2 regions of the Frankia sp. CcCS3 genome follow, and region 2 is predicted to be linked to the other one. Evidence: riboswitches for the same ligand, from Rfam matches in the RefSeq annotation. Region 2 holds a riboswitch; the other holds the start of a gene.
What was found. A riboswitch is a leader RNA that binds a small molecule or an ion and turns the genes downstream of it on or off. The one in region 2 is predicted to bind cyclic di-AMP.
Positions count from the first base shown of each region.

Region 1: linked by a shared signal. The riboswitch ahead of AC08OQ_RS17100 (transglycosylase family protein) and the one ahead of AC08OQ_RS05535 (C40 family peptidase) in region 2 are both predicted to bind cyclic di-AMP.

Region 1 covers NZ_CDWRCL010000246.1:1,370-5,702, forward strand. The annotation lists gene AC08OQ_RS17090 (adenylosuccinate synthase) at 1-493, opposite strand, end outside; gene AC08OQ_RS17095 (DUF3151 domain-containing protein) at 585-1,019, opposite strand; gene AC08OQ_RS17100 (transglycosylase family protein) at 1,106-1,825, opposite strand; cyclic di-AMP (ydaO/yuaA leader) riboswitch at 1,828-2,024, opposite strand; gene AC08OQ_RS17105 (transglycosylase family protein) at 2,527-3,204, opposite strand; cyclic di-AMP (ydaO/yuaA leader) riboswitch at 3,211-3,446, opposite strand.
Region 2 covers NZ_CDWRCL010000035.1:12,850-17,182, reverse strand. The annotation lists gene corA (magnesium/cobalt transporter CorA) at 1-686, shown strand, start outside; gene AC08OQ_RS05540 (hypothetical protein) at 902-1,288, shown strand; cyclic di-AMP (ydaO/yuaA leader) riboswitch at 1,637-1,811, shown strand; gene AC08OQ_RS05535 (C40 family peptidase) at 1,817-2,923, shown strand; gene AC08OQ_RS05530 (hypothetical protein) at 3,380-3,775, opposite strand; gene AC08OQ_RS05525 (type 1 glutamine amidotransferase) at 4,232-4,333, opposite strand, start outside.

The DNA of each region.
Region 1 (4,333 bases), on a different contig from region 2:
GCAGCACCAGTTCGAGCTTCTTGTGGAAGATGCCCGGGTCGAGGAGATCCTGCACTCTGATGCCCGTACGGGCAACCTTGTCGCCGTAGGTGGGACCGATGCCGCGACCGGTGGTACCGATCCGCGCCTTGCCCAGGTATCGCTCGATGACCCGGTCCAGCGCCCGGTGATGGGGCATGATCAGGTGGGCGTTCGCGCTGATCAGGAGCCGGGAGACGTCGATGCCGCGGGCGGTGAGCCCGTCCATCTCGGCCAGCAGCACGCCCGGGTCGATGACGACCCCGTTGCCGATCACGGGAACGCAGTCGGCTCGCAGCATGCCACTGGGAATCAGGTGGAGCGCGTAGCTCTCCGCCCCGATGACCACGGTGTGGCCGGCGTTGTTGCCACCCTGGTATCGGACGACGTAATCGACGGCGCCGCCCAAGAGGTCGGTCGCCTTTCCTTTTCCCTCGTCGCCCCACTGGGCACCGATGAGGACAAGAGCAGGCACCCGGCGAGGTTACTAGGGATGGCGGGGCCGTGGGGCCGGCTGCGGCGTCCTCGCTGGCCTCCACCACCGACGCGGCCTGATGAACTCACTGTCAGGTGAAGCCGAGCTCACTGGCGGTGACGGGATCGCTGTCGGTCAGGAACGCCCGGCAGCGGGTGGCCTCCTCGGCCTCCCCGATGGCCGCGGCCGCCCGGACGAGAGCGGCGAGTGAACGCAGGAACCCGCGGTTGGGTTCGTGTGACCAGGGGATCGGCCCGTTGCCCTTCCAGCCCGAGCGGCGCAGGGCGTCGAGGCCGCGGTGATAGCCCGTGCGGGCGTAGGGATAGGCCTCGACGGGTCGTCCGCCGGTGAGCGCGAGCTCGGCGAGCGCGGCCCAGGGCGCGCTGAACGCGGGCAGCCGGGCGGCGACGGCATCCGGCGGATCACCGGCGGCCAGCGCCTCGGTCGCGGCCGCGTCGGAGGGCAGGAGCGTCGGCGGCGGACCGGAGAGCAGGTTGGGCTTTCCCGAGGCGGACGGCGTCGTCATGAGTGCATCCTGCCCGACGACTGGCCGCACACGTCATGGAGGTCACCCCGGACGCGCCCGCCCTGCGCGCACGGTGACCAGGTCGGTCAGGCCCTGACGCTGACGTTCCACAGATTCTGGCCGACGACCCCGGGTTGACCGTCGTTCACCCGGGTGAGGTACGAGTACAGCGCGGCGATGCCCTGCGACTGCGGTCCGAACTTGCCGTCGACGGTGAGTACGAAGCCCTTCTGGCGCATTCTGTCCTGCCAGACGAAGGCCTCCGGGCGGACGTCGTCGCTGAGGGACGCGTCGAGGACCGTGCCCCTGAACGAGCCGTCCCCCATCTCCCGGCGAGCCCGGTCCAGCGTCATGGGGGGTTCCACCGGGGTGATGGCCTGCTGGATGACGTCGCCAGAGCCGCCCGGGACACTGGCCGGGCCGTTGTTGGTCAGGCCCATCTTGACCGAGCAGGACGGCCATGGCTGCCAGCCCCGCTGGTTGTAGAGCTTCGCGGCCGCCTCGTCCTGCGTGGCGGGCGACGCCTGGTACGGCCGGCCGGAGTACCCGAGCCCGTGCCAGGTCCGGTCGTCGAACTGGTAGGCACCGGAGAAGCCGTTGCCGGTGTTGATCGCGTAGTTGCCGCCGGACTCGCACTGGCGGAGCTTGGTGAAGTCATCGGCGGTGGCCGCGCCCGCCGGAGCCGCGGTGACCGCGAGGCCGCTGCCGACGATGGCCGTGACCGCGCCGGTGGTGCGCAGGATGCGACCGGCGGGCGATGGGGCCTGCGGTGCTCGATGTCTGCCGCCACGACGCCCAGAGGGCATGTTCGTCCAATCCCGTCGCCTGCGGGGTGAGCTGTCGGGTGCGGGCTGGGATGGCCCGGCCGGAGGATCCGACCCCGGGTGGCGAGTAGGAACCGCTCTCCACCATGGACCGGGATGCACCGGCTTTACCCCAAGGACGCTGCTTGCGGCGCCCGAAATGTGGGTCCCCCACTCCTGCCCGCTGCGGTTGATGTTCGTTCCGGCCGCTCGCACGGGGGCAGGACTCGGCGTCCGTCCGGGCGGCCTCGCCGACGAGGCGAGTGAGCGGCACTCTAGCGAGAACCGCTCATGGAGCGCAAACCGGGGTGGTCCGGAGTAACCAGTGAGGATCGCGCGAATCGTGCCACTTCCGTACAGGTTCCGCAGGTGGCTCGCTGGTCCTGCTGTTCCTCGCCGGCTTTGCCGAAGATCGGCTCTGCCGAAGATCGGCCCTGCCGGAGGCCGGTCAGGGTGTGGTCCGGGTGATGTTGGTGGTGGGTTGCACGGGCCAGCCCGTACGGGCCGTCAACCGGAGATCGTCCGGAGGCCGGTCGGGCCGGCCCGTCGTCGAGGTGAGATCCCCTGACCGGTGTCGCCGGGGTGGGATGTCCGGTTGCCGCGGCGGTCGTCCCCCGTCGCGGGAGCGGAGTGAAGAGATCAGCTGACGGAGCTGACGGAGTGAATGGATCAGCTGATAGAGCTGATAGAGCTGATAGAGAGGATCAGCTGAAGGTGGCCCGCCAGGTCGCCGGGCCGACGATGCCGTCGACGGTGAGTCCCTTGGCGGCCTGCAGGGCGCGGGCGACTGCGGCGGAGCGTGGTCCGTAACGGCCGTCGATCGTGATCGGATACCCCAGATGGTTGACGCGGGCCTGCCAGGCCCGCACGTCGTCGCGTACCTGCCTGGCCAGTGCGGTCGTCAGGTTACGGGTGAATACGGGGGTGCTCACGGAGATGGGGCTGACCGTCAGCTCACTGCGTTCCGCCGTGCGCGACGCCTGGCCCGAGGAGCTCGACGAGCCGCCCGCGAGCTGGTCGGCGCCCATCCCGCGGCCACAGGTCGGCCACTGGCCGAAGCCGGACCGCCGGGCGAGCTTGAGTGCGGCCTCGTCCTGGACAGCCGGGGGAGCCTGGTGCGGCAGACCGCTGTAGCCGAGGCCGTGCCAGGTGCTGGCGGAGAACTGGTAGGCGCCGTAGTACGCGTTGCCGGTGTTGATCGTGTAGTCACCGCCGGACTCGCACTGCCGCAGGCCCGTCCAGGTGGTGGCCGCACCGGCCGGCTGGCTGAGCGCGAAGGTGCCGCCCACCGCTGCCGCGAGTACGGGTGCGACCACGAGGGCCCGGGCCCGGCTGCGGGTACCGGCGCGGCATTGTCGGCCACTGATACGTGCGTCGGACATGTCTTGTGGTCCTTCCCCACGCCTGCGAGGTGAGCTGTCGGATTCGGGCTGGGAACTGCCCGGCCGTGCCAGGGATTCCCTGGAGACGGAAGCCGCACCGGAAACACCTTTCCGTGTGGTCGTCGCACATGGCTTCACCCCGAGAGCATCGAATCCTTTCGATACTCGGAGATGGGTCCCCCGTTCCTGCCGCCCGGTTCGAGAAATCGTCGGCCGGGGGCAGGATTCGGCGTGCCGCCCGACGAATGCCCGGCGTTGTTGCCGGGCACGGCGAAAACCATAACCACGCCGCCCGGCGAGTCGCCAAGCATTGAATAGGGTGCGTGAAAAAGAGCACACTCGGCGCGCCTGCTTGAGCAGGAACCGACGGCCTGGTATCGCGCGTGCGCGCCCGCTCATCAACCTGGCGGTACGACGTGCGGAGGCATTTGTGCTTGGCCGATCACCCTGTTTGCCGATGGGCGACGATGAGCGGAGAGTCCCGTATCAGGCCAGATGTGTGACATGTCAACAAAGGTGTGACGGCCCTGCTACGAGATCGACGCGAGTGATCGGCCTGATACTACGCTTCGTCCGTTGAAGCCTGTTTTTGTGAGAAAAACAACGGAAATCGGGCGGTAACTTGCAGCGTTGTGATTTTTGCACACGGCGGATTCGATCGAACGCCGATTGTGAAAATTGCCTGTCGGGCCGCCACGGTGGACGAAGGGGTTCCGTGGGGCGGGGCGGTAGGTGAACGGTTACCGAAGGCCCGGTGCGTGTCCGCTAATGTGGCCGAAACCTGCTGGTCGCCAGCGGAGGCGGCGTTACGCGAGGAGCGGGGTCCCTCGCCCGGTAAACAGTGGTCCCCCAGCCGTCGGAGCGACCGGGGAACCGTGGGGCCGGCATAGTACGGGAAATCGGCAGGTCGTGCATCGGACCGGGGCGGGTCGGATGTCCGCCGCGTGCCGGTCGTTCCGTCCGCCGGAAACGATGGAGAGTGTCGGGTCGAGGGGTCCGGAGAATGCCCTCGGACGAGCGGCGGCGGTTGCCCGGTTGCCCGTTTTCGCGGCCGGCGGCTATCTGTCCTCCTGCCCGCCTCCTGTCCGCCGGCCGGCGGTCCGGCCGGACGGTATCCGACGAACCGATC
Region 2 (4,333 bases):
CCACCGGCGAAATCATGATCTTCCTCGGCGAGGACTTCGTCGTGACCGTGCGGCACGGCAGGCACGGGGAGATGACGAAGCTGCGCGGCCGGCTGGAGGCCAACCCGGAGATGCTCCGGCACGGCCCGACGGCCGTGCTGCACGCCATCTGCGACAGCATTGTGGATGACTACATCCGCACCGTGGAAAGCATCCAGGCCGACGTCGACCAGATCGAGGCGGGGGTCTTCCATCGGGATCAGAAGCCGTCGACGGAAAGCGCCTACCAGATGAAACGCGAGCTTCTGGAGCTCAAGCACGCGGTGCTGCCGCTCGCGGGCCCGTTGCGTACCATCACCACGGACGCCCCCACGATGGTCGACGTGGCGATGCGCCGTTACTTCCGGGACGTCGCCGACCACCTCGAGCAGGTCAGCGAGCGTATAGCTCACTTCGACGAGCTGCTTTCCTCCGTGCTCCAGGCGACGCTGACGCAGGTGACGATCGCACAGAACGAGGACATGCGACGGATCAGTGCCTGGGTGGCGATCGGCGCCGTCCCGACCGCCGTCGCCGGGATCTACGGGATGAACTTCGACCACATGCCGGAGCTTCGTCAGACGTGGGGCTACCCGGCCATCCTGGCCGTCATTACGACGATCTGCCTGTTCCTCTACCGTGCGTTCAAGCGCAACGGCTGGCTCTGACACCGACCTGCATGCTATGCGCGCAGGGACCACGACAATGACGGCAGATCCATAGTCCCTTTTTACTATCAGTTGGCTGACGCGACGTATCCGTACGATGGGTTACCCCTGGCCCGCCACGTCGGTTACCGTTACCAACCGTGTCGGAGCAACCGGGTCTCGTGCCAGCCGCTCGGTGCGGTCCCCGCCGATCCCCCCACCCGTCAGGGGACTCCATGACCTCGTCTGACCCCAAGAGTCATAAAACAGCCATCCTGCCTGATCGGGACGATCTCATCGCGGAGCTCGCCGGCCGGCTGGAGGCCCTCGACGCGCTCCTCAACCGGCTGGAGGATGCCGAGCGGCAGGCCGCCGACGCCAGCGAGCATCTCATCCGGACCCGCCGGTGGCAGGAGGACACGGTCCGGACCATCCAGGAGGAGCGGGCTCGGATGCGCCAGCGCCAGCACGCCCTCGACGAGCTCGCCGGCCACGCCCGCGCCGCGGTCGAGGCGCTGGCGCACCATCGCTCGCTGCCCCGTGAGGTCCACGAGCTCGCGGTCGAGCTCCAGGTGCTCGATGCGGCGGGATTCCTCACCCGCCGCAGCTCCCGGTCCCGCTGAGGGGGGTGCACGCCCGACCTCGCCCGTCAACTACTTTAAGTAGTCAAAAGTCGCCCACGGGCCGAGGGAGGGCTACCCGCCCGCCCGCTTCTCACCCGGACCGGCCGCCGCCACGGGCCCCCTACGCAGCGAAAAACCAGCAGGACAACCGGGGTGCGAAGGGCCTTCGGCCCGCCCGGTCAGCCCGGCCGGCCGGCCGAGCGGGCCGCCGACGTCGCGCGACGGGAACTTCAACGCACACTCGCCGTAGTTGGGAAGGACTAGTGTTTACCCACCCCGTCCAAGTGGACTAGTCTCACGCCGACGTCACGACAACACCGGGCCGAACGCCGAGTCCTGCCCCCGGCCCCGGTGTCCCCTCCGAGTCGTCATCAGGGGCAGGAGCGGGGGACCCACCTCCACCGGCCGGCACCGATCCGCGGTATCGACCTAGGGGTGAAGCTCGACGCGTGAAGGTCACGCGAGAGCCGGGCAGCCCAGCCCGAACCCGACAGCTCACTTCGCAGGCGTACGGGAAGGAATACACCGTTGTCCGCGCAAAGCGTGCAGCTCGACGAAGAAACGCGAGGCGCCGGTCGCGGCCGTCATCGCGCACCCTCCGCGCCCCCGGCCGCCCGCAGCCGGGCCCGGGCCCGCGCCTTCGCCGCCGTGACCACCGGGACCGTCGCGGTCTCCGGAGTGGCTCTCGCCGGCTGCGCCACCGACATCAACGCCGACGCAGCGAAGGACGAGCAGCCGAACACCGCTCCGATCATCCTCGCCGCGCAGATCGGCTCCCATGCCGCCCTGGGCGGCAGCATCGCGGCGGCGGCGGTCAGCACCCACGGCTCCACCTCCCTGCTCGGCTCGGCGGGCGGTGTCAACGTCCCGCCCTTGACCGGCAAGGTTCAGGTCGGTCTCCGGGTGACCAACCCCGAGGTGACCGTCAACGCGGACCAGCCGATCGACATCGGCTTTTCGCTCTACAACGAGCAGACCCACGAACCACTGGCGAACCAGCTGGTCAAGGTGCAAGTGAAGCTCCCCACCGGGTGGGCCACCTTCAAGCACCTTTACACTAACGCCCAAGGCTACACTTCCTACACGGCCCGGGTGCTCACCACCACGAACGTCACCGCGGTCTTCGACGGCACGGACGCCCTGCAGTCCGCCCGCTCGGCGAACGATGCCACCCTGCGCGTACGGCCGGCACCCATCCCCCAGCCCGTCCGCAACGCCGCCTGGTCGGATCTCCTTGCGACAGGGGACGCCGCGGGCCAGACGTCGGTTCCGGTCCCGTCGAGCTCCCTCGGGGAGAAGGCCGTCTACCTGGCCTCCCTGCAGGCCGGCAAGCCCTACGTCTACGGTGCGGAGGGCCCGAGCTCGTTCGACTGCTCCGGCCTCATCCAGTACATCTTCAAGCAACTCGGCAGGAGCGTGCCGCGGACGACCGACGCCCAGTTCGCCGCCGCCACCCGGGTGTCGCAATACAACAAGCAGCCCGGCGACCTGATCTTCTTCGGGACACCCGGGAACATCTACCACGCCGGCATCTACGCGGGTGACGGCATGATGTGGGTGGCGCCGCGCACCGGCGACGTCATGTCGCTCAAGAAGATCTATACCACCTCCTACTACGTCGGTCGGATCCTCTAGCAGCCGGTCGGAGCCGGCGCACCGCCCTCATGCCGACGCAACGGCTCATCCGGCTCCGGTGGATCGCCTTCGCGGCTGGCGGACCGCACGAGCCCTGCCGGTCCACCAGCGGCCGGCTACCGGGCCTCCCCTCCGGGCACCGACCCGAAGCCGTGAAAGCCGAGCCCGGGACTCCCACCCACCGGCGAAGCCGCGGACAGACCAGCAAGCGGGCCCTGTCACCGCCCGACAACCCGCCTACATGGTTCCTTTCCAGCTATCCGGACGGGCCCTCCTTCCGGTGGGACGGACGTCAGATCTCCCCCCCATCTGACGTCCGTCCGGCCGGAAGGCCCCCGATTCCGCCGGCCTTCCCTCGGATCCCCCCCATCCGCACGGGAAGGCCGGCGGGCCTCGGACCCCCGGCCGACCAGGTTCGCCGATGCCGCTACCCCCTCCCGGCGGCATCGGCGGACTTCAGCCTTCAGTCTCTGCCCGGTGCGGGAAACAGCCCGGCCCGCTCGCGGGCGCCGCGGTCAGGCCCCCAGCCGGTGACCGGACGAGAACTTCCACAGGGCCTCGCTGACCTTCCGGATCCCAGGAGGCCTCCGGGGCCCGGCCCTCCGGGACACGGTCCTGGCAGTTCGGCCCGGGCTCCGGGTCGAACTGCCCGACGACGCCGACCGCGGCGAATTCCGGCTTACCCGGGGCGCAGGCAGCGGCCAGGGCCAGCCGGGCACCCTCGCCGATCCCCCACACGTAGACCCGGTCCGGATCCACCTTGGTCCGTTCCGTGGAGACGAAGCGGACCACGTCGCGCAGATAGCGCACGTCCGCCCCCTCGGGTCCGTCGATCCGCCACGTGCCGCCCACGGACGGCTTCCGGGAAGGCCACCGCGAAGTCGCAGGAGTTCGCGAGCTTGCCGGCGTCACTCTGCCGGTCGAGTGACTTCGCGTCCGCGTTGTCATCGTGCAGGATCAACACCAGCGGAAGCGGGTTGGCGGGATCGGACGGGGCCTGGACGAGCAGCTCACGGCCCGCCGACGCGTAGTCGCCGGGCAGGCTGACCCGCTGGGTCCTCGGGCGGTCACGGGTCCCAAGGTAGCCCCAGGCAACCACGATCACGACACCGACGATGAGCACGGTTCTCTTGTTTTTGCCCCACCATCCGGCGAGGGGATTCGACACCACGATCCAACCGAACCACACCGCCGGCCGGGAAACGCCGCAAACCTGGTAGCAGATGACGACAAGACCTGAGTCAGACCAGGTCTGTCCGCCTTGTCCCCCCAAACTTTGCCCCCCCAAAAAAAACGCCAGGGGACGCGTCAGGTGACGGCCAACGCGCGGCGCCGGGCCTGGCGCAGCACCTCCACCTCGCGGGGCGCGCCCAACGGCGGCAGCGGACCGTGGACCCAGCTCAGCAGGAG